One region of the Paracoccus aurantius genome, then DNA from elsewhere that is predicted to be linked to it. Evidence: riboswitches for the same ligand, from Rfam matches in the RefSeq annotation. Region 1 holds a riboswitch; the other holds the start of a gene.
What was found. Region 1 has a riboswitch for cobalamin ahead of RGQ15_RS11785 (energy-coupling factor ABC transporter permease). Riboswitches for the same ligand answer to the same signal wherever they lie in the genome.
Positions count from the first base shown of each region.

Region 2: linked by a shared signal. The riboswitch ahead of RGQ15_RS20870 (ABC transporter substrate-binding protein) and the one ahead of RGQ15_RS11785 (energy-coupling factor ABC transporter permease) in region 1 are both predicted to bind cobalamin.

Region 1 covers NZ_JAVQLW010000001.1:2,353,503-2,365,619, forward strand. Annotated here, with positions in the region: gene RGQ15_RS11760 (cobalt-precorrin-6A reductase) at 1-220, opposite strand, end outside; gene cbiE (precorrin-6y C5,15-methyltransferase (decarboxylating) subunit CbiE) at 219-1,418, shown strand; gene RGQ15_RS11770 (cobalamin biosynthesis protein) at 1,373-1,783, shown strand; gene cobM (precorrin-4 C(11)-methyltransferase) at 1,780-2,574, shown strand; gene RGQ15_RS11780 (cobyrinate a,c-diamide synthase) at 2,567-3,889, shown strand; cobalamin riboswitch at 3,938-4,125, shown strand; gene RGQ15_RS11785 (energy-coupling factor ABC transporter permease) at 4,182-4,856, shown strand; gene cobF (precorrin-6A synthase (deacetylating)) at 4,927-5,676, shown strand; gene RGQ15_RS11795 (alanine/glycine:cation symporter family protein) at 5,810-7,270, shown strand; gene RGQ15_RS11800 (solute carrier family 23 protein) at 7,493-8,767, shown strand; gene napE (periplasmic nitrate reductase, NapE protein) at 9,088-9,285, shown strand; gene RGQ15_RS11810 (ferredoxin-type protein NapF) at 9,293-9,787, shown strand; gene RGQ15_RS11815 (chaperone NapD) at 9,777-10,025, shown strand; gene napA (periplasmic nitrate reductase subunit alpha) at 10,031-12,117, shown strand, end outside.
Region 2 covers NZ_JAVQLW010000005.1:138,640-150,756, reverse strand. Annotated here, with positions in the region: gene RGQ15_RS20915 (hypothetical protein) at 1-208, opposite strand, end outside; gene RGQ15_RS20910 (ATP-binding protein) at 478-1,836, opposite strand; gene RGQ15_RS20905 (response regulator) at 1,833-2,495, opposite strand; gene dsbD (protein-disulfide reductase DsbD) at 2,608-4,359, shown strand; gene RGQ15_RS20895 (L,D-transpeptidase) at 4,359-5,315, shown strand; gene RGQ15_RS20890 (DsbA family protein) at 5,312-5,932, shown strand; gene RGQ15_RS20885 (PepSY-associated TM helix domain-containing protein) at 5,998-7,368, opposite strand; gene RGQ15_RS20880 (copper chaperone PCu(A)C) at 7,457-7,981, opposite strand; gene RGQ15_RS20875 (hypothetical protein) at 8,061-8,504, opposite strand; cobalamin riboswitch at 8,596-8,797, shown strand; gene RGQ15_RS20870 (ABC transporter substrate-binding protein) at 8,949-9,959, shown strand; gene RGQ15_RS20865 (FecCD family ABC transporter permease) at 9,956-10,996, shown strand; gene RGQ15_RS20860 (ABC transporter ATP-binding protein) at 10,993-11,766, shown strand; gene RGQ15_RS20855 (pseudoazurin) at 11,763-12,117, shown strand, end outside.

The DNA.
Region 1 (12,117 bases):
GCGTCGCATCGATCACATGGCTGACGCGCTTGGCCCTGAGATGCGCGACCAGCCCGTCGATGCCACCAAACCCTCCGATCCGCATCGGAAGCGGTTGGGCGAGGGGGGTTTCCACCCTTCCCGCAAGAGAGACCTTGCCAGATATCCCCTCTGCCGCCAATCGACGGGCCAAGGCCGAGGCCTCGGCCGTGCCGGCAAGAATGAGGACATTCGGACGCATGGGTAGAACTCCGTGGCTGACCATTATCGGTCTGGGTGAAAATGGACCGGAAGGCCTGTCATCGGCAAGCCGGGTTGCGCTTGGAGAGGCCGAGGTGGTGATGGGACCGCCCCGCCACCTCGCTCTGCTGCCCGGGCTGAGCGCCGAGCAAATCGAATGGCCAGTGCCGTTTTCCGAGGGAATCGAAATACTGATGGTGCTGCGGGGCCGCAAGGTCGTGGTGCTGGCTTCGGGCGATCCGTTCTGCTTTGGCGCGGGGTCTGTCATTGCGCAGGGGCTTCCAGCCGATGAGTGGCGGGCGTTTCCGGCTCCGTCGACCTTTTCGCTGGCGGCGTCGCGGCTGGGCTGGCCGTTGGAGCGGACAACCTGCCTGGGGCTGCATGCCGCGCCTGTCACCCGCCTGCGCCCGCACCTGATCCCAAACCGCAGGGCGATCGTTCTGCTGCGAGACGGAAAGGCGGTCACCGAACTTGCGCGCTACATTTCCGGCGAGGGTTTTGGCGACAGTCGGCTGCACATCCTCGAAGCGCTGGATGGACCGCGTGAACGGATCACCTCGGCGCGGGCAGATGCCATGCCGAGTGTGGATTTCCTGCATCCGGTCGCCGTCGCGATCGAACCGGCCGGATCGGGCAAGGTCATTCCGCATTGCTCGGGCATAGCCGATGATTTCTTCGAAACGGACGGCCAGATGACGAAGCGCCCGATCCGTGCACTTGCGCTATCGGCATTGGCGCCACGGTCCGGGGAACTGCTTTGGGACATTGGCGGCGGGTCCGGCTCCATCGCCATCGAGTGGCTGCTTTCCGATCCGGAGACCCAGGCGATCAGCATCGAGCCGCGTGCCGACCGAGCCGGGCGGATCGCGGAGAATGCGCAAAGACTTGGCGTGGACCGGCTTCGTGTCGCGATCGGATCGGCACCCGAGGCGCTTGACGGTCTACCACGCCCGGATGCGGTTTTCATCGGCGGGGGTCTTTGCAAGCTTCTGCTCGATGACCTGCGCCAGCGGCTGGCCCCTGGAACCCGGCTTGTCGCTCATGCCGTGACATTGGAATCCGAGGCTTTTCTGGCGGAATGGCATCAGAAGCTTGGGGGGGATCTCTTGCGCGTCGAACTGGCGCATTCGGCCCCGCTTGGCACGCGGCGGGCATGGAAGGCGGCCTTTCCCGTCGTGCAGTGGCAGGTCCGGCTGTGATCGTCGCCGGTTTCGGATTTAGATCGAACGCCAGCGCCGAAAGCCTGGCAGACGCCTTTCGCCAGGCTGCGGATGGCCGTGCCGTCGCCCTTGCCGTGACGGCGGAAGACAAGGCTTCATCTGACGCATTCCGCCAATTCTGCGCGACGCTCGGCATCAGCGGCCGTGGGATAGACGCCGCAACCCTGGCCCGACAGAAGCCCGCGACGCGTTCGGCTGCCTCGATCCAGGCCCGCGGGCTGGGCAGCCTTGCCGAAGCTGCCGCGCTGGCGGCGGCCGGACCGCAAGCAAGACTGCTTGGGCCTAGGGCGGTATCCAGCGATCGAATGGCCACATGTGCCCTTGCCGAAGGAGGCGGATCATGACCGTACATTTCATCGGAGCCGGACCTGGCTCTGCCGATCTTCTGACCCTGCGCGGACGCGATCTGATCGCGGCCAGCCGGGTCTGTCTTTACGCCGGGTCGCTGGTTCCCGAAGCGGTGCTCGGGCATTGCCCGCAAGGCGCGCGGATCGTGAACACGGCCCCGATGGATCTCGACGGCATCATGGACGAGATCCGGACGGCCCATGATGCCGGGCACGACGTCGCGCGGCTGCATTCCGGTGATCTTTCGGTCTGGTCGGCCATGGGCGAACAGATCCGGCGGCTGGAGAACCTGGGCATTCCCTACAGCGTCACGCCCGGAGTTCCGTCATTCGCTGCGGCGGCGGCGGCCCTGGGTGCCGAACTGACCTTGCCCGGAATTGCCCAATCGGTCGTCCTGACCCGGACACCGGGCCGGGCCTCGTCAATGCCGGAACGGGAAAGCCTCGCCGCTTTCGGCGCCACGGGCGCGACGCTTGCCATCCATCTGTCGATCCAGAACCTGTCTCGCGTGGTCGAAGATCTAGTGCCTCATTACGGTGCCGATTGTCCCGTGGCCATCGTCTGGCGGGCAAGCTGGCCCGATCAGAGGATTGTCCGAGCTCGGCTTGAAACGATCGAAGCGGAAATCGGCCAGGGCATCGAGCGGACCGCGCTTATCTTTGTCGGGCGCGCGCTTGGCGCCTCGGATTTCTCGGAAAGCCGGCTTTACGCAGCCGATTACGATCGCCGCTATCGTCCGCAATCCTCGGAAAGCCGGTGGGCGAACTGGACCGCTGGCGATGACTGATACGGCATTTCCTCCGGGCATCATGGCTTCCGCCCCGTCTTCCGGCACCGGCAAGACGACGGTCATGCTTGGGCTTTTGCGGGCGCTGACCGAAGACGGGCTTTGTGTCCAGCCCTTCAAGTCCGGTCCGGATTATATCGACCCGGCATTTCACCGCGCGGCAAGCGGACGCGCGTCGTTCAATCTCGACAATTGGGCGATGGATCAGTCCTTGCTGGGGGCAATTTCGGAACAGGCGACCGGGGCAGACATCTGTGTCGCCGAAGGCTCCATGGGTCTTTACGACGGCGTCGCCACGCGCGGTCTTGCGGGCTATGGATCCAGTGCCGAGACAGCGCTGCGCATGGGTTGGCCTGTCGTCCTTGTCCTTGATGTGAGCGGGCAGGCCCAATCCGCCGCGGCTACCGCGCTGGGATTTGCCCGATACTCGCCGGAACTGCCCTTTGCCGGCGTGATCCTGAACCGCGTCGCCAGCCCCCGTCACGAAAGGTTGGCCCGGGTGGGGATGGAAAAGACGGGCATCCCTGTTCTTGGTGCGCTACCGCGTCGCGGTGACCTGACGTTGCCCGAACGGCATCTGGGTCTTATCCAGGCGGTTGAGCATCCCGATCTCGAAGCGGCGATCTCGGGCTATGCCGCATTCCTGCGCGAACATGTCGATCTGTCGGCGATCCGCGCGGCGGCCTCCTCTGGGCCTGCGCCCGCGCCGGGCAGGCTGCCGCCTCCGCCCGCCCAAAGGATCGCGCTGGCACAGGATGCGGCATTTTCCTTCACCTATCCGCACCTGCTCGAGGGCTGGCGGAATGCGGGTGCCGAGATCATGCCGTTTTCGCCGCTAGCCGATGACCCCCCCGATCCCGCGGCCGATCTGGTCTGGTTGCCGGGCGGCTATCCCGAGCTTTATGCCGGTCAGATCTCCTCGGCCCGGAGATACACGGAAGGCCTGCGAAAACATGCGGCAACCCGTCCAGTGCATGGCGAATGCGGCGGCTACATGGCGCTGGGAAAGGCGCTGATCGACAAGAACGGGCAGGCCCATCCCATGGCGGGGCTGCTCGGGCTTGTCACATCCTACGAAAAGCGCCGACTTCATCTTGGCTATCGCCGCGCAGTTCTTGCTGCGCGGATGCCGGGTCATCTGCCCGAAGCGGTGCTGCGGGGGCACGAATTCCACTACTCGACAATCATCGAACAGCCGGACCCGCCGCTGGCTGCGGTGACCGATGCGGACGGCAACCCGGTCCCCGAGACGGGATCACGACGCGAAAAGGTCACCGGAACATTCTTTCACATGATTTCCGCCGAGACAGCGTAGCCGGTTATTCCCGCACGGCATTTGAACTTGCCGAAAAAGGTCGCGGCTGAGATAGTCGGGCGCGACGGTGCCGCCGGACAGCGGCTGAAAAGGGAACCGGGTGAAGGACCCGGACTGCCCCCGCAACTGTGAGCGGAGAGCGCTTCGGCAGACCACTGGCCCCTTCAGGGGCTGGGAAGGGCCGGGTGGCGCGGTGACCCGCGAGTCAGGAGACCTGCCGTCGGATTCGACCTCATGCCGCAATCGCGGCGCATCGGTCGCCGGAGGGGCGATCCAGAAAAAGGACAACGGAATGCATATTGAACCTGGGATCGTGGACAGCGCAAAGATGGTCTTTGCATATGCCACCGCCGCCGGTGCCGCTGCCTATACCGCGCGGATTGCCTCGAAGGATATCGGGCTGCATGGCGCGGCGTCGCTGTTCGTTCGGAGCCTGACTGCCGGGGCGGCGACATTCGTTTTCTTCGAAGTCCTGCCGCATTTCCCGGTTGGCGTGTCCGAGGTGCATTTCATCCTGGGAACCACGCTTTTCCTGATCCTGGGTGCCGCTCCGGCGGCCCTGGGGCTTGCGCTCGGGCTGCTCGTCCAGGGCATGTTCTTCGCGCCGACCGATCTGCCGATGTATTTCGTGAACCTCACGACGCTTCTGGTCCCGCTTTTCGCGATCGAGCAATTGGCCCGACGCGTCATTCCCATGGATACGGCCTATGTCGATCTGAAATATGCCGATGTTCTGAAGCTGTCGCTGGCCTATCAGGGTGGGGTGGTCGCCTGGGTTGCCTTCTGGGCGATCTATGGCCAGGGCTTCGGCATCGAAAATCTGTCTTCGGTCGCAAGCTTCGGCGTTGCCTATATGCTGGTCGTGCTGGTCGAGCCGATTGCCGACCTGATCGCGCTTGCCGCCGCGAAGGCCATGCGCCCCACGGCGCCGAACCGTTGGGTCGCACAACGGCTTTACACGGCCTGAGCCCGACAAAACCCGTTTTCAGCCGGGCCCGCTCTGTCGGGTCCGGCCTTTCCATACATAAAGGCTCGTCATGCAGGATCTGTGGCTTGTAGGCATCGGCACGGGCAATCCCGCCCATGTCACCTTGGAGGCGGTCGAGGCACTGCGCAATGCAACTCTGATCCTGGTGCCCCGCAAGGGCGCTGGCAAGGAAGATCTCGCTGACCTGCGCCATGACATCCTGGCTCGCATCGGCGTGTCAGCGGCCGTGATCGAATTCGACATGCCTGTCCGGGATGAAAACCTGCCCTATGTCTTGCGGGTGAATCGTTGGCACGATCAGATTGCGGCGATATGGGCGCGGACAATCGCCGAAGCACGTCCGGAAGGCGGCCCGGTTGCGCTGCTTGTCTGGGGTGATCCGGGCCTTTACGACAGCACGCTGCGCATTGCATCAAGGCTCGATCCGCGCCCCCGTATTCGGGTGGTGCCCGGCATCACGGCGCTTCAGGCACTGACCGCGGCCCATGCGATTGCATTCAACACGGTGAACGGCGCGGTCACCGTCACGACTGGCCGCAGATTGCGTGACCACGGCTGGCCGATCGGGGCCGAGACGGTCATCGTCATGCTGGACGGCGAATGCAGCTTTCAACGGTTGAACCCGGCAGGGCTGCATATCTGGTGGGGTGGATTTCTGGGCATGCGACAGCAGGTGCTGGAATCCGGTCCCCTGGCCGAGGCAACGCCCCGGATCTTGAAGGCGCGTGCCGAAGCACGCGAAAGGCACGGCTGGATCATGGATACATATCTTCTGCGGCGTGACACCGTCAAAGGCTGACCCCGCCCAGCAGCGCTGCACGGATTATGCGCGCAGGCGGGGATTCATGGGCCGCCACCTTTCATATGTCTTGACAAATTCAGTGCAACGGCATGGATAACGCCGACCGCAAAAGCATTTGAAGGAGGGCGTCGTGGACAGTTTGGAAAGCTTTCTAGGACAGGTCGGAGGCATCGTCTGGGGTCCCTACATGCTGATCCCGCTGCTGCTGGGAACGGGCCTCTATCTGACCGCGCGACTTGGCGGCATCCAGATCGTGCGGCTTGGCGCCGCCCTGCGTCTGGGCCTGCTGAAGCGTCATGACGATGATGCAGAGGGCGATATCTCGCAGTTCGAGGCGCTGACCACGGCAATGGCTGCAACCGTCGGCACAGGGAATATCGTGGGCGTGGCGACAGCGATCAGCGTGGGCGGTCCGGGCGCCCTGTTCTGGATGTGGATGACCGCGCTTTTGGGCATGGCGTCGAAATATTCCGAGGCTTTTCTGGGCGTGCGCTTCCGCACGACCGACGAGGTCGGCGAAAAGAACGGTGGGCCCCAATATTATCTCGAGCGTGGCATTCCGAACGCCTTCGGAAAGTTCCTTGCATTGTCCTTTGCGATCTTCGCGGTCTGTGCCTGCTTCGGCATCGGCAACATGACACAGGGCAACTCGATCGCCTCGAACCTTGAGCGGAGCTTCGCGCTGCCCACCTGGATGACCGGGCTGGCGCTTGCGGCACTGACGCTGGTCGTTCTCGTCGGGGGCATCAAGACGATCGGCAAGGTCACCGCCGGTCTCGTTCCGGCGATGATCCTGTTCTATGTGCTGGGTGCGCTCTATATCCTGCTCGTCAATATCGGATCGGTCCCGGCCGCCATTGGCCAGATCTTCGGCTCGGCCTTCAGCGGCAGTTCGGCCGTCGGCGGCTTTCTTGGCTCGACCATCATGATCGCGGTGCAATACGGCGTCGCGCGCGGCATCTTCTCGAACGAATCCGGCATGGGCTCTGCCGCGATCGCCGCCGCTTCGGCCCAGACCACGCATCCGGTCCGTCAGGGCCTGGTCTCGATGACCCAGACCTTCATTGATACGATCATCGTCGTGACCTGCACCGGCCTTGTCATCATCACGACAGGCGTCTGGCAAGAGGTCGATCCGCAGACCGGGCAGCAGATCTCGGCGGCGATCATGACTGGCCAGGCCTTCAGCCACGGTCTTCCGGGCTCGTGGGGACACTGGATCGTCACCATCGGCCTTGTGCTTTTTGCCTATTCGACAATCCTTGGCTGGGCGTATTACGGCGAGCGCAACATCGAACGCCTGCTTGGTCATGGCGCGGTGATGCCGTTCCGGGTGCTCTTCTCGATCGTGGTGTTTCTGGGCTGCACCGTGCAATTGGGCGTGGTCTGGAATTTCTCGGACGTGATGAACGGTCTCATGGCTATTCCGAACCTGATCGGCCTGCTGATCCTCTCGGGGCTGATCGCGCGCGAAACGCGGCATTATCTGAAGCACGATCCGCGACTGGAGGCGAGCAGGGCCGAAATCGAGGCCTTCATGGCGGGCGATCCCGGCTGGGAGGAATGGAAGATCAGCGAGCGGCAGCGCTGAGATTTCGGCGCGTTCGACTGAACGGTTTCATCATCGGAATGGCCCGGCACTTGCCGGGCCATCGCCGTTTCATGGATATCGGCAATGATGCCGATTGCCGGAAATGACGAGACGTTCTGGCCGAAAAAGCCTGCCTGATGCGCAAGCATGGTCCGAATGCTCTGGCATTTTCCGCGCCGCTTACCCATTAGCTTCTCGACAAGACAAATTCCGAGAGACGTGATGGGCTATTTTCCTGACTGGCGCCCCGCATCGGGCGCCACGGTTCTGCCAGACGAAAAGCTTCCGATGGCCGCCGCAGTGCCGATGAGCCTGCAGCACCTGTTGGCGATGTCCGGCTCGACCATCCTCGCTCCGCTGATCATGGGGTTCGACCCCAACGTCGCGGTCTTCTTTTCGGGGATCGGCACGCTGCTGTTCTTCTTCATTACCGGTGGACGGGTCCCGAGCTATCTGGGTTCATCTTTTGCCTTCATCGCGGTGATCATGGCGGCAACCGGCTTTGCGGGCGGCGGTCCGAACCCGAATATTCCGGTGGCCCTTGGCGGGATCATCGCCGCGGGTCTGATCTATGCTCTGATCGGGCTCGTCGTCATGGCAATCGGCTCGGGCTGGGTCGAGAAACTGATGCCTCCGGCCGTCACGGGGGCCATAGGGATGGCCATCGGCCTCAACCTTGCTCCCGTTGCGGTAAAGCAACTGGCCGGCACCGCGACACATCTCACGATCGCCTTGCTGACCGTGCTTTGCATGGCGCTCGTCTCGGTCTATGGACGTCAGGGAACCCGCCGCATCGCGGTGCTGATTGCACTGATCTTCGGCTACGCCCTGGTCCTCGTTTTCGGGAACCTTCTGCAGTTCGTTCCGGGCATTGATTTCTCGGCGGTGGCCGCAGCGCCTTGGTTCGGCATGCCCCATTTCGTCGCGCCGCGCTTCGAATGGGGGGCGATCGGCCTCATCGCCCCTGTCGCGATCGTCCTCGTGGCCGAGAACCTTGGCCATATCAAGGCGCTTGGTTCGATTACCGGCCAGAACATGGACCGCTATATCGGCCGAGGCTTCCTGGGCGACGGTCTTGCCACGATGCTGGCAGGCGCAGGCGGCGGGACGGGCGTCACCACCTATGCAGAGAATATTGGCGTCATGGCGATGACCAAGGTCTATTCGACGCTGATCTTCCCCATCGCCGCCGCAATCGCGATCCTGCTGGGGCTTTCGCCGAAGTTCGGAGCCATCCTGCAGACGATCCCCGCACCGGTTCTGGCAGGTCTGGCGGTTGCTGTCTTTGGACTTATCGCATCGGCCATGGCGCGGATCTGGGTCGACAACAAGGTTGATTTCTCGGACCCCCGCAACCTCTTCACCGTCGGGGTCGCCCTGATCTTCGGTGCCGGGGACTTCACAATCAATATCGGCGGCTTTGCCTTGGGTGGCATCGGCACGTCGACCCTTGCCGCTCTGGTCCTGTACCAACTGCTGGGGATGGTGCGAAGGTAAGCCTGGCTCTCATGCGGCCGTCATGGCCCGTCGCCGAAAGGCGCGGGCCATTTTCATTTCCGGATGACGAAATCCGCTCGGCAAGCGGAGGACCCACGCGGAAAAGCTGATCACAAAGGTTGGAAGAGCGATCGAAGACCTGGTCTTTGCCTGGCACGGGAAACATGCAAATTAGACATATATGCTGCCAGTTGGCTGGATAAGTTCAGCCAACACATATTCGCGAACATTGGCCTTTCCGGCTCGTGCGCGTGCTGCTATGGTTGTTTCGTTACTGAAGCTTTCGACCAATACCCATTTGCCGTGCCAAGGGGGTAGACTTGTCAGACGCTCACGACAGAACTCAGGTAAATCATTTCTCTCGCGGACAGCGGATACGGGAGTTGGCCGTGTTCTTGCTGCTGGCATTTGCGATCTGGCCGATCATTTCGGTCGCTTTCGTCGGGGGCTATGGGTTCCTGATCTGGATCTACCAAATCTTCGCAGGACCACCAGGCCCACCATCGGTCGGGCACTGATCCGGATATGCCAGCCGCCGCCAGCATATCCCGCCGACAGCTTCTGAAGGGCAGGGCGCAGCCGAAGCCCTTCGAGCCAAGGCCGCCCGGGGTCGATCCGATTTCGGTCGCGTCCTGCACGGGCTGTGGCGAGTGCCTTGAGGTTTGTCCCGAGCGAATTCTTGCATTGCGGGATCTGCGGGTCGTTCTGCTGCCCGAGATGGGCGAGTGCATTTTCTGCGGCAAATGCGCCGAGGTCTGTCCCGAGCCGGTCTTTTCCGAATCTCGCCTCATGGCGCATCTGGTGGACATCTCGGGCGATTGTCTCGCCAGGGCGGGGATTACCTGCATGACCTGCCGCGATGCCTGTCCCGAAGCGGCAATCTCGATGCGACCGCGGATAGGCGGTCCATTTCTGCCGGTTCTTGATCCGGAGCTTTGCAACGGCTGCGGTGCCTGCGTGGCGCCCTGTCCCAGCCAGGCGATAACCGCGATTCCAAGGGAGTATTCGGATGAAGGATGACGTCTGGCATGTGTCCTCGGCGGTTGTCAGCGTGATGCCGGGCGCCATGGAAGCCGTGCTTGCGGAAATCGGTCAGCACCAGAATGTCGAGGTGCATGGTCGCGACGAACGCAGGGTGGTCGTCACCATTGAAGGTCGCAGCAGCGGCGAACTTGGCGAAAAGCTTACTCAAATCAACCTGATCAACGGAGTTCTCGGCGCCAATATGGTGTTCGAACATGCCGAGAAGCTGGAGTAGAGAAGATGAGTCTTGATCTGACCAGACGGAACTTGCTGAAGGCACATGCTGCTGCACTTGCCGCTTCTGCGGCCGGACTTCCGGCCTCGGTTCTGGCGCAACCCGTGCCGGGGGGCGTCGAGGCTTTGCAGATCAAATGGTCGAAGGCGCCATGCCGGTTCTGCGGGACCGGTTGCGGGGTCATGGTCGGGGTCAAGGATGGCAAGGTCGTCGCCACCCATGGCGACATGCTGGCCGAGGTGAACCGGGGACTGAACTGCGTCAAGGGCTATTTCCTTTCTAAGATCATGTATGGCGAGGACCGCCTCACCACACCTCTGATGCGCAAGTCCGGCGGCGTTTTCGACAAGGATGGCGAATTCGAACCGGTCACTTGGGACGAGGCCTTCGACACCATGGCCGCGAAGGTGAAGGAAGTGCTCAAGGAAAAGGGGCCCGAAGGCGTCGGGATGTTCGGTTCAGGGCAATGGACCGTGCTCGAGGGCTACGCCGCAACCAAGCTGATGCGCGCTGGCTTCCGTTCGAACAATCTCGACCCGAATGCCCGGCACTGCATGGCCTCGGCCGCCGTGGCCTTCATGCGGACCTTCGGCATCGACGAACCGATGGGCTGCTATGACGATTTCGAGCATGCCGATGCTTTCGTGCTCTGGGGTTCGAACATGGCCGAGATGCACCCGATCCTGTGGACGCGCCTTGCGGATCGCCGCCTCGGCACGCCGGGGGTGAAATGCGCGGTGCTGTCGACCTTCACCCATCGCTCGATGGATCTCGCGGATATCCCGATCGTCTTCAAGCCGGGAACCGATCTCGCGATCCTGAACTACATCGCGAATTACATCATCGAGAAGGGCGCTGTGAACCAGGACTTCGTCGACAATTACACCACCTTCGTGAAGGGCACGACCGATATCGGCTACGGGCTGCGCCCCGAGCACCCGCTTGAGCAGAAGGCGACCGGAGTCGCCACCGCGGACAAGATGGAGCCCGCAGATTTCGAGGCCTACAAAACGCTCGTCTCGGAATACACGCTGGACTACACCAGCAAGCTGACCGGGGTCGAACCGGGCTTCCTCGAAGAGCTGGCCGCGCTCTATGCCGATCCCAACAAGAAGGTCATGTCACTTTGGACCATGGGCTTCAACCAGCATGTCCGCGGGGTCTGGGCGAACCAGCTGCTTTACAACATCCACCTTCTGACCGGGAAGATTTCCGAGCCGGGCAACTCGCCCTTCTCGCTGACCGGCCAGCCCTCGGCCTGCGGCACGGCGCGCGAGGTCGGCACATTCGCCCACCGCCTGCCGGCCGACTTGGTGGTCACGAATCCCGAACATATCAAGCATGCCGAAGAACTGTGGAAGCTGCCGCATGGGCTTCTGAACACCAAGCCCGGCTTCCATGCCGTGCTGCAGGACCGGATGTTGCATGACGGCGTGCTGAACTTCTACTGGATCCAGGTGAACAACAACCTGCAGGCCAGCGCGAACAGCTCGGGCGAAGCCTATCCCGGCTATCGCAATCCCGACAACCTGATCGTGGTATCAGATGCCTATCCGACGGTCACGGCGATGGCCGCCGACATCATCCTGCCCGCTGCCATGTGGGTCGAGAAAGAGGGCGTCTATGGCAATGCCGAGCGGCGCACCCAGGCCTGGCACCAGCTTGTCGACGCGCCCGGCGATGCGAAATCGGACATGTGGCAGATGGTCGAATTCTCGAAGCGCTTCACCACGGACGAAGTCTGGCCCGCCGAGATCTTGGAGGCTAATCCCGAATACAAGGGCAAGACGATCTACGAGGTCTGCTTTGCCAACGGTCAGGTGGACAAGTTTCCACTGACCGAGATCCGCGAGGATTACGCCAACCCCGAGGCGCAGGATTTCGGCTTCTACATCCAGAAGGGCCTGTTCGAGGAATATGCCAGCTTTGGCCGCGGCCATGGCCATGATCTGGCCCCCTATGACACCTACCAGAGCGATGAGGTCCGGGGCCTGCGCTGGCCGGTCGTCGACGGTGAGGAAACGCTGTGGCGCTTCCGCGAAGGGCTCGATCCCTATGTCGAGGCCGGAAAGGGCGTGCAGTTCTACGGCAA
Region 2 (12,117 bases), on a different contig from region 1:
TGACGCTGGCGTAAAGCTCCTTGCCCCCCTCGTAATCGGTCGAGTTGGCTCCGAAGGTCAGCGGGCCGCGCTGCAGGGCGACCACGCCTCCGCGCGTGTCGCTGCCGATATCGGACTGCAGGAAGAAACCGTCCGCCACGGCTGGCCCGGCCGGTTGGAAGGCAAGGACGGTGATGGCCGGGGCGAGCAGACGCAAATGCTGGAGCATGAAAAAGCTGAACCTGAAAAGCAGACAGAGGGCGAAATTGCCGCTGCGGCAATACTGAATGATTGAGCAGCCAGCGCAACCTGCAACTCATGGTTTTGGCATCTTCGGTTGTGATGCGTCGTCGATACCGTGACACAAAGCAAGCATGCCGCCTTTGGCCGCTTCATTCTGGCGCAGGTTGCACCATTCGGGGACATCGCCTGAGCACCCGGCAAGCGCGATCGGGGCTGCGACGTCCAAAGCGACAATTAGCGCTTTCCCCGAACGGCTCAGGCGGATTGCGGCCAAGTGATCTCGACGATCTCGCCCCCGCCCGGACGGGGCATCAGGCGCAATCGCCCCGACATGCGCCGAGCGGCCTCGGCCACGATGGCAAGACCCAGCCCGCTACCCGATCCGGAACTCCCCGCGCCCCGATAAAAGCGCTGGGTGACATACGCACGATCCATTTCCTGAATGCCGGGTCCTTGGTCCAGGACGCGAAAGGTCGCCCCCTGCTGGTCGCATCCCAGCTCTATGTCGACAACCGAACCTGTCGGGGCAGCGTTCAACGCATTCTCGATGACGTTACGCATGGCTGAGGCCAGCAACGCGCCATGGGGCGTCTGCCACGGGCATCCGGGCGCATCGACGCGCAGCGCCACGTCCCGGCCCTCCGCCACCGGGCGCAGATCACGAACGACCTCGGCAAGGACCTGCTGCGCAGGCACGCAGACCCGGCCCTGCCCCGCGCTTTCGACCGCCGTCATGTCCAGAAGTTGCCGCACCATCCGGTCGGTCCGGTTCACCCCCTCGACGATCAGGCCAAGCGCATGGCGGCGCGTCGGCTCATCCGGTGCCGAGCCCGCGATCTGAGCCTGGGTCTTGAGCCCCGCCAAGGGCGTCTTCAGTTCATGCGCGGCGTAGGCGGTAAAATTCCGTTCCCGGTTGCGCATCGTCTCGACGCGGTGGAACAGGTCATCCAGCGCATGTGTCATCGGCCGCAACTCGCGTGGCACCGGGCGATGCGGCAGCGGCGAAAGGTCATCGGCAGCACGGGCGCCCAGCTCGTTCGCCAATCGGTCCAATGGCTGAAGCCCGCGCCCGACAGCCCACCAGATCAGCCCGGCAAGGATCGGCAGCGCCAGCAGAGCCGGGATGAGCAAGCCGAACGTCACCCGGTTGACGAGCCTTTCGCGGACAGCGACCGCGTCTCCCACCATGACCCTGATGCCAAGACGCTGGTCGACCAGGCTGTACACGCGCCACTTCTCGCCGCCTGCCGCGCTTTCCGCGAATCCTTCGGTTTCGCCGACAAGTGGCTGGCGCGGCGCCCCTGCCGAGTCGCTGATCAATTCGCCGTCCAATCCCCAGATCTGGCATGCCAATTGCCGCAGATAGCTGTGTGACCCCATCATGGGCATGACCGGGGCGGGCGCGCGCGCGGCGGCTTGCGAAAGCACTTCCGGGTCGATATTGCCGCCCGCCAGCAGCGAGACGACCATCTTCGCGGCCTCTTCCAGCCGCCGGTCAAGCACCCGCCCCACCTCGGCCCGTGCCGAATATTGCAGCCACGTCACCCCCGAAAGCCAGACTGCCCCGGTGGCGATCAGAAGAATGACAAAGAGCCGCTTGCGGATCGAGCTCATCCCGCATCCGCCAGACGGTAGCCCGCACCGCGAACGGTTTCGATCACGCCGGCGCCAAGCTTGGCCCGCAGGTTATGGACATGGACCTCGATCGTGTTGCTTTCGACCCTTTCCTGCCAGCCATAGATGCGTTCTTCCAGCTGCACCTTCCCAAGGATAGCGCCCGGCCGCTCCATCAGCGCCTGGAGGATCGCGAATTCGCGCGGAGAGAACGTGATCTCGCGCCCGTCGCGCCGGCCGCGCATCTGGGCCGGGTCCAATCGCAGCCCGTTCCATGCCATCTCGGCCTCGGCCCTGCCCTGCGCGCGGCGGATCAAGGCACGCAATCGCGCGGCCAGTTCATCCAGTTCGAACGGCTTGCCCAGATAATCGTCGGCGCCCGCGTCTAGCCCCTGAACCCGGTCCGGTGTTCGATCGCGCGCGGTCAGGACAAGAACCGGCAGCGTCCCGCCCTGACCGCGCAATTCGCGCAGCAGATCCAGGCCCGATCCATCGGGCAACATGAGATCCAGCACCGCCGCCCGAAAGCCACCCATCGCCAGCGCCTGACGCGCATCGGCGCAGTCACATACGGCTTCGGGCGAAAACCCTGCAAGGCGCAGGCCGACCGTCAGCCCGTCGCGCAATATCGCGTCATCCTCGATGATCAGGACCCTCAATTCGCGCTCTCCGTTTCGTGTTCCGGTGTCATTTTCTGTCAGCGCCGCCTTAAGGCTGACTTAAGCCGCGTCCGTGATTGCTGCGTCGTATGACAGAAAGGCTGCGAGCGGCATGAGAGCAAGGTTCCTGACGATCATCTTTGCGTGGATTCTGGTCGCGATGCCGCTCGTCGCGCAGGAATTTTCGATTTCGGGGAAAGCGGCGCGACCGCTTGACCCGCATGAGGCTTTCCAGATGCGGCTCGAGCCCGCCGATAGCGCAGGCGCGCATATCGGATGGAAGATCGCGCCCGGCTATTACCTTTACCGGGACAGCTTCGAAGTGACGGATGCTGCGGGCAAGAAGCTTCGGGTCGTGACCGCTCCGGGCGCGATCAAGGACGACCCCAGCTTCGGCTTGGTCGAGGTCTATCATGACAAGGCGCAGATTACCGTGCCGGATGCTGCGGGCCGGGTCGAGGTCACCTATCAGGGCTGTCAGGACAACGGCATCTGCTACCAGCCGACAAGCGCAGTGATTGATCTGCCGACGCCGCAGATGTCCACGCGGATGCCTGCCGAAGTCCCCGGCACCGCAGTCGGACTGGTGTTCGAAACGACCCCCGGGCTGGATGGTCTGGCGGCCAAAGGCACGGCATGGCTGCTGCTGGCTTATCTGGGCTTCGGCATCGCCCTGGCATTCACGCCTTGCGCCTTTCCCATGCTCCCCGTCCTGATCGGCATGCTTGCGCGGCAGGGCGAAGCGCTTGTACCTGCGCGCGGCGCAGCGCTTTCGGGCGTCTACGCGCTGGCCATGGCCTCGGCCTTTGGCCTGATCGGCGCCATCGTCGGTTGGTCCGGCCAGAACCTTCAGATTGCCCTGCAATCGCCATGGGCGATCGGCGCCATGGCCTTGCTCTTCGGCGCTCTCGCCATGTCGGCGCTGGGGCATTTCGATCTGAAGATGCCGGGCGCGGTTTCGGCGCGGATCTCTCGGCTTCAAGGACCCCGTGGTTCGCTTTTGGGGGCGGCGATCCTTGGCTTCTGCTCGGCTCTGATCCTCGGGCCCTGCGTGACCGCGCCGCTGGCGGGTGCGCTTCTATACATCGCCCAGACCGGGGATGTCGCGCTAGGTGCCGCGGCACTTTTCGCGCTGGGGCTCGGGCAAGGGATTCCGCTGGTTCTCGCGGCTACGTTCGGCGCGGCCCTTCTGCCCAGGGCCGGGCAGTGGATGCATCATGTCCGGGGCATTTTTGCACTGGTCTTTCTGGTCATGGCCATCTGGCTCGCCGGTCGCATCCTGCCGGGGCAGGCAACGCTGGCGCTTTGGGCCATTCTTCTGATCGGAACGGGCATTCATCTTGGCGCGTTCGGGCGCGAGATCGCCCCGATCGCCCGCACCCTTGCCGTGAGCGCCCTTGTCGCAGGTCTCCTGCAGGCCTTCGGCGCCGCATCGGGTGGAAGCGATCCGCTGAAACCGCTTGCAAGCCTTGCGAGTGCCGCGCGCGCCCCGGCCGAGACAGGCCAGGACTTCGCCGATGTCGGGTCAGCAGGTGCATTGCGCCAGGCGCTCGCAAGCCCGGCCGATCGGCCCGCGATCATCTATGTCACCGCAGATTGGTGCATCACCTGTCGCGGCATCGAACGCGATCTTCTCCCCGACCCGGACATCATGGCAGCCCTTTCGGATCTCGCGCGGGTCAAGGTCGATGTCAGTGAGCCGAACCCGGACCTGATCGCACTGATGGCCGAACTGGGCGTGGCCGGACCACCGACCATGATCTTCCTTGACCGTGAACGGCGCGAGGTCGCGGGAAGCCGTCTCATCGGCACGATTTCGGCGGGTGAATTGCGGCGCTCTGCCCGTGCGGCGGGGAACGGCTGATGCAGGGACCGTCGCTTGGCCCCTTCGTCTGGTCCGCCGATCGCATGGCGGTGCTGGCCGGGCTGCTTAACTTGATGGTCGTGACCGCCACCCCTTGGCGAAATCTCGCGCGCCGATCTGCGCGCAGGCATGCAATCCCTGAAAGGACCGAACTGATGCGACTTCCGCTGCGCCGTCTTGCGCTGATCCTGGCCCTGCCACTCGCCCTCGGCGCCTGTGCCGAAAAACCCGGACCGGAACAGCCCCCGGTCGTGCCGCCGGTCGCACCCGAGGTTCTGTCGATGTATGCCGCAACCGAGGATAACGGATTCCGGATCGATGCGATCGACCCCAAATACCTGACCCAGCGCAATATCCGCCAAGAGGTGGATTACTGGACCGACGAAAAGCCGGGTACCATCATCATCGACCCCTGGCTGCGCTTTCTCTATTACGTGCTGCCTGACAACCGGGCGATGCGCTACGGTGTCTCGGTCGGAGACGAAGGCCGGGCCTTCGCCGGTGAGGCGCATATCCCCTATGCCCGAAACTGGCCAAGCTGGCGGCCGACCGAGAACATGATCAAGGACCAGCCCGAGACCTATGCCGCGCTACGCGACGGCCTTCCGGGCGGGCCGGGAAACCCGTTGGGCGCGCGCGCCATGTATCTGCACAAGGGCAACAAGGATACGTTCTACCGCATCCACGGCACCATGGACCCTTCCTCGATCGGCAAGGCGACATCGGCTGGCTGCATCCGGATGTTCAATCAGGATGCCATCCACCTTGAAGAACGCGTGCGTTCAGGGGCGCGAGTCGTGGTGCTGGAACTTGAACAGGCGGGAATGGGCACGGTGCCACCGGGCACGTTGTTGCCCCCGCCCCCATCCCGGATCGCTCCGCCCCCGATGCCCGGCGATACCGGGACCGACTGGCTCAGCCGCGCAGATGATTTCCCGCAAGGAGAAACCACATGAAACCGACACGCCGCGACACGCTGGCAATGGGGCTTGGCGCGACCTGCGTCATGATTTCGCCCGCCTTCGCGCAATCGCAGATCGCGGGTCCGTCTCCGCGCGAACTCACGCACGATCCCGACCAGCCCGTGCTTGGCAACCCGGATGGCGATGTCACGCTGATCGAGTTTTTCGATTATCAATGCCCCTTCTGCCGCAAGGCCCATCCCGAAACGATGGATCTCGTGCACAAGGATGGTGGCATCCGCCTGGTCCTGAAGGACTGGCCCGTATTCGGACCGGTTTCAGAACGCGCGACGATGATCGCGCTGGGGTCAGTGGCGGGCGGGAAATACCCTCAGGTCGTGGAAGCCATGATGGCAATGAAGGGCCGCAGGCTGACCGATGCCGATATCGACAAGGCCGTCGCCAAGGCGGGCATCTCCCCCGAAGCGGCGCTTGAGAGCTTCGACAAGGGTTATGCCAAGTGGACCGCTCTGGTCGGCCGCAATATGGGCATCGCCGAAATGCTGGGGCTGATGGGCGCGCCCTCCTACGTCGTGGGTCGCGATCTGTTTCCCGGCGTCACGCGCATGAGCGTCCTGAAATCCGCGATAGATACCGCGCGAAGGGGATGATCCGCCGATCCGTCCGCGCGCGAGAAAGGCGGCCCCGATCCGGGCCGCCCCATGTTGGCGGCGATCTAGCCCGCGGCCCCGCCGAAGCGACGCGACCGCATGAAGATCGCGTCAAGCGCGAGCATTACGATCAGCGACGCTCCGACCAGCGGAAAAAGGATGCCGCCAAGGGCGAGAATCGCGACCAGTCCGCGCAACACGCGCTTGTCCGACGGCATCGGTGGCACCCCGAGCGAACCCGATGGGCGCCTTTTCCACCACATGACCGCGGCCGAGACGCAAAGCAGCACGGTCGCGATGCAGGCCATCACAAGGATAAGCTGGTTCGCCGCGCCGAAGGTCTGCCCCATATGCGTATTGATGCCCCATTCCAGCGCCTTGCCCATTGGTCCGTAATCGCCGTAGCCCATGTCCAGAAGCGGCTCTCCCGAATACTGGTCAAGATGGATGACACGCTGCTGGCTCAGGTCATCGGGATAGACCGAACCGGTGAAGACGCCTTGGGGCCTGCCCGGAAGGGCGACCGAATAGCCGGGGTGCAGACCAAGGGCGTCGAACTTCATCACCGCCTGATCCAGCGAGATCGGCGCCGCGCCATCCTGCACATTGGGCGTTTCAGGCAGGCGCGCCTGTTCAAGCGTCCACGAGGTCTTGGCGATGTCGTCCAGCTTCTGGTCCGACATCGGAACGTTGACCCGCACCCCGTCGGGATAGCCGAAATTGTTGCCATTGGCCCATTGATTCACCTTGGCACCCCAGACGCCCGACCATGGCATGCCGGTGATGGCAAGAAAGACGATGAAGCCGCCGACGAACAGCCCCGTCACCGCGTGCAGGTCGCGCCAGAACACGCGACGTTGCGGCCTGCCCCGGACCGATAGGACGCCGCCCTTTTGCCCGCGCGGCCACCACAGGTAGATGCCGGTTCCGACCAGCAGGATGGACCACCCCGCTGCGATCTCGATGGCATAGCGCGCATAGGTGCCGAAATACTTGAGACTGTGCAGATAGCGGATCGTCCACATCAGCGTGCTGCGATCGGACAGCGCGCCAAGGACAAGGCCGCTATAGGGATCGACATAGACCGCCGACTTGCCATCGGCTGTCTTGACGGTGATCTCGGCCGAACTGTCGGGATGCGCGGGTGCGGTGTATTTCAAGGCTGACCCCGGCACGACCTGCAGCGCAGATGCGACCATGGCGGTCGGCGCGATGCGATCGGCCTGCTGGACGGCGACACGCTTCAGATCGGCATGATACCAGGCGTCGATTTCATCACGATAGATGTAGAGCGCGCCCGTGATCGAGAGCGAGATGAGAAAGGGCAGTACAAGCAGCCCGGCATAGAAATGCCAGCGCCACACGGCGCGGTAAAGATCGCTCGCGCCGGTCGCGGCGCGTGCGGGACGGCCAATGGCCGTATCCTGAAGTGACATATCGGTGCTCGCAAGCAGGCGGGCCGCAAACGGTCCCGCGAAACAAGGGGGGCGGCCCGTCATCGGGCCGAATGGATCTCAGGGCAGGTCAGTGACCGGAATGATCGTCATGGCCGCCATGGCCATGCGCAGCGGCCTTCGCGTCGGCGGGGCCGACGGGCAGTTCGATCTCGGTCGACCCGGCCTTCTCGAAGACCAGAGTGACCGGGACGCTCTCGTCCTCGGCAAAGGGCGTTTTCACCTGCAGGAACATCAGGTGATAGCCGCCCGGCTTCAGCTCCACCGTCTGACCGGCGGGGATCGCCAGCCCGTCGGGCAATTCGCGCATCTTCATCACGTGGCCCTGCATGGCCATTTCGTGGATCTGCACCTCGCCCGCGCGGTCCGAACTTGCCGAAATCAGACGATCGTCCTGGGTGCCGTTGTTGGCGATGGACAGGAAACCACCGGCGACCGGCGCATTGGGCAGCATGGCGCGGGTGAAGCCGTCCGAAATCGCCAGATCGCCCAGCACCTGCGCTTCGGCGGCGCCATGGGTATGGTCGGCAAGTGCCGTGACGGGCGCGGCGCAGATCAGCGCGGCAAGGAAGGCGGCAAAAGAAGTCTTCATCATGTGTCTGTTCCTGATCTGTAACAGGTCGTGACCGACGGATCGGTCGTTCGGCTGCAACTGGCCCGATTTCCGGGCCATATCAGGCAGTCGGCGGCCCCCGGGCCGATGGGGTCAGGATCTCCGCGCGCAGCAAGCGCTGCTCGGGAAGGGGCGCGAGATCGAGCGACCCCGCGTCGGCACGTTCGACCGGCATCGTCCCGACACCGACCAGCAAGGGCTGAGCATGCGACGACCAGTCGCAGGGCGATTTCGACTTCTTCGGAACCGGGCCGCCGTCCTGATCCTGTTCGGCGGCCGGAATGACGTTGCCCTGGTCGTCGATCACCATCGCGACCGGCTCATGCGCGCCGCACAGCACCATCATGAAGCTTTGCGGGGTCGGCCCGCTCGTGACCATGGTGCCCTGCGCAATCAGCGACAGCATGAGAAAGGGCACCACCAACAGGAACCCGACCGCCCGGCGGAATGCCGGAAGGGCAGGTGCATGTCCTGATACCTTGATCGCCAAGCCGGGCCCTATCATGATCCTCGCCCATCTTCTGCCAAAGGCGTGGCTTTCGCGCAAGTGCGCCGTGGCCGGGCGCATCACGCCTGTTGCATCACATCCAGGCGGCGCATATGACGACCCCGTCGGTTTCCGAAAGGAATTGAAAGGGAATCCGCCGGGGCCCATCCTTGCCCCGAACCGGAACTGCCCCCGCAACTGTAGGCGACGAGCAGGATGCGATACAGCCACTGTGGCCCCGCGGGCCATGGGAAGGCCGCATCCCGCGATGACTCGCCAGTCAGGAGACCTGCCGACGGATGTAACCAACGCGATCCGGGCGGGGCGTCCGGGGAGGTGCCGAATGTCGAAACCCTGCCGATCCGTCGGGGCGTTCTTCCGTTGCTGCGTGGCCTTGCGGGACGCGGCCTGCCCGTGGCCGTCTCCCCTGCCCTCCGGTCGTTTTCAGATCGGAGAACGAAGATGTTGACCAGGACCCTGCCCGCAGGGCTGCTGCTTGCAAGCGCCCTCACCCTTCCGGTCGGCGCACAGACCGCATGGCCCGTGACGCTTTCGAACTGCGGCGTCGATCTGTCTTTCGCCAAGGCGCCGGAAAGCGCCGTAACCGTGGGTCAGGCAGCGACCGAGATACTCTATTCTCTGGGTCTGGCCGATAAGGTCGCTGGCACCTCGGTCTGGTTCACCGAAGTCCTTCCGCAGTTCCAGATGGAGAATGCCGGGATCGAGCGCCTGGCCGACAATGACCCGAGCTTCGAAAGCGTTGCGGCCTTGCGCCCGGGGATCGTCACCGTGCAATACGAATGGCATGTAGGGCCCCAAGGCATCGTCGCCACGCGCGAGCAGTTCGCCGACCTGGGCATTCCCGTCTACACCCTGCCCTCGGATTGCACCGGCAAGGACAATACCAAGGGCTCGGACGGCACGCGATCGTCGATGTATTCGATGGACAGCATCTATCAGGGCGTCATTGAACTGGGCCGCATCTTCGACGTGGCTGACAAGGGCACCGCGCTGGTGAACGAACTGCGATCGCGCGAAGCGAAGGCGATCGAAAAGGCCAAGGCACTCGATCTCAAGGATGGCTCGGCGGTCTTCTGGTTCTCGTCAGCCGAGATGGACATCGACCCCTATGTCGCGGGTCGCAAGGGACCGCCCGGCTACATGATGCAGGCCCTGGGGATCAGGAACATCATCGAAAGCGACGAGGAATGGCCGGTCGTGAGCTGGGAAACCATTGCCCGCGCCAATCCTTCGGTCATCGTCCTGGCAAGGATGGACCGGCGCCGCTTCGAGGCCGACGATCATGAAAAAAAGATCGCCTTCCTGAAATCCGATCCGGTGACCAGCCAGATGGACGCGGTGAAGCATGATCGCCTCATCGTTCTGGACGCGCATGCCATGGACCCCTCGATCCGCAATATCGACGCGCTCGAGACCCTGGCCGAGGCGCTGCCGAAGCTCGACCTGAAATGAGCGAGGCGGCCATTCCCGGCACGGCGAGATTGCCACGCCGACCCGTTTTCCGCCTTGGCACAGGATTGGCCGTGCTTTTCCTCGCGGTTCTGGCCGGGGTGACCCTCGGAGAGACGCCGCTGCCGCTGTCGCAGGTGGGTCAGGTTCTGGCCCACAAGCTGTGGGGTGCGGCGCTGGCCGTCGATCCGATCGACGCCGGCATCATCTGGAACTATCGCATGCCGCGCACGCTGGTTGCCGCCGCATGCGGTGCGGGGCTCGCGCTGTCGGGGCTGGTCCTGCAATCGCTGGTGCGCAATGCGCTGGCCGATCCCTATCTGCTGGGCGTCTCGGCGGGGGCTTCGACCGGCGCGGTCGCGGTCACGATCATGGGGGTCGGCGCGGGGGCCATCGGCATCTCGGCCGGTGCCTTCGCGGGTGCGGCGCTGGCCTTCGCCATCGTCGCCGCCCTCGCCCGCGCGGCGGGCGGCGGGTCGGCGCAGCTTGTCCTCGCGGGGATCGCGGGGTCACAGCTGTTCAACGCGCTGACCAGCTTCTTCATCGCGAAATCGGCCAATGCCGAACAGGCCCGTGGGATCATGTTCTGGCTGCTCGGCAATCTTTCGGGGGTGCGCTGGCCGGATGTAACCCTTGCCGTCCCGATCGCGCTCGTGGGTTTTCTGGCCTGCATTCTCCATGTTCGCGCCATGGATGCCTTCAGCTTCGGGGCCAGTGCCGCCGCCGCCCTGGGCATTTCGGTGCGCCGGGTGATGGTCGTCCTGCTGGGCGCGGTCACCTTGATGACCGCGGTCATGGTCAGCCTTGTCGGCGCGATCGGCTTCGTCGGGCTGGTCGTTCCCCATGCGATGCGCTTTCTGGTCGGCGCGCGCCACGGCGCGCTGGTGCCTGCCTCGGCGCTGGCGGGGGCCATGTTCATGATCGCGGCGGACGTGGCTTCGCGCGTGCTGATCCCCGGACAGGTCGTCCCCATCGGGGTGGTCACGGCGCTGGTGGGGGCGCCCGCCTTCGCCGTCATCCTGATCCGGGGCCGGACATGAGGATCACGGCCACCCACCTGTCCTTTCACGCGCAAGGCCGCGCCATCGTTGACGGGGTCGATCTGGATATCGCCCCGGGCGAGACCTTCGGCCTGATCGGTCCGAACGGATCGGGCAAGTCGACGCTTCTGCGATTGCTGGCGGGGATCGAGCGTCGTGCCGAGGGCCGCGTCACGCTTGACGGCCAGCCACAGCGGGGCCTGTCACGGCGCGAAGTCGCCCGCCGCCTCGCCATGGTCGAACAGCAGGCCGAGACGTCAGAGACACTCAGCGCGCGGCAGGTCGTCGAACTGGGACGCACGCCCTGGCTTTCGGCGCTTGCACCTTTCGGGGAAAGGGACGCCGCCATCGTTGCGCAGGCCCTGCGCGCCGTCGGGATGGAGCACATGGCAGAACGATGCTGGTCCACCCTGTCCGGCGGCGAAAGGCAAAGGCTGCAGATCGCGCGCGCGCTTGCGCAGCGACCGCAGGTCCTGCTGCTCGACGAACCCACGAACCATCTGGACATCCATCACCAGCTTGCGCTGCTGCGACTGGTGGCCGAACTGCCGCTGACCGTGGTGATCGCCCTTCATGATCTCAACCAGGCGATGGGATGCGACCGGCTGGGGGTGATGGCTCAGGGGCGCCTGGTCGCCTGCGGCCCGCCGCCTCAGATCCTGACGCCCGAACTGCTGCGCGCGATCTTTCGCGTCGGCGCGACCACGCTCACCGACCCGCGGGACAACATGCAGGTCCTGCGCTTCCATTGCCTGGAGACAGATCCATGAAATCCCCGCTTCTGACGCTGATGCTGCTGGCCAGCCCCGCCCTTGCCGAGACCCATGACGTGCATATGCTCAATCGAGGCGAAACAGGCCCGATGGTCTATGAGCCTGCCTATCTGCATATCTCGCCCGGCGACACGGTGCGCTTCCATCCGACCCAGCCCAGCCATAATGCCGCAACGATCGAAGGCATGATCCCCGCCGGGGCCGAGCCCTTCAGATCGAAGATCAACGAGAGTTTCGAGGTCACCCTTGATCGGCCCGGCATCTACGGCATCAAATGTTCGCCGCATTTCGCGATGGGCATGGTCATGCTGATCGAGGTGGGAGAGCAGGCAGAGATCTCGTTTCCCG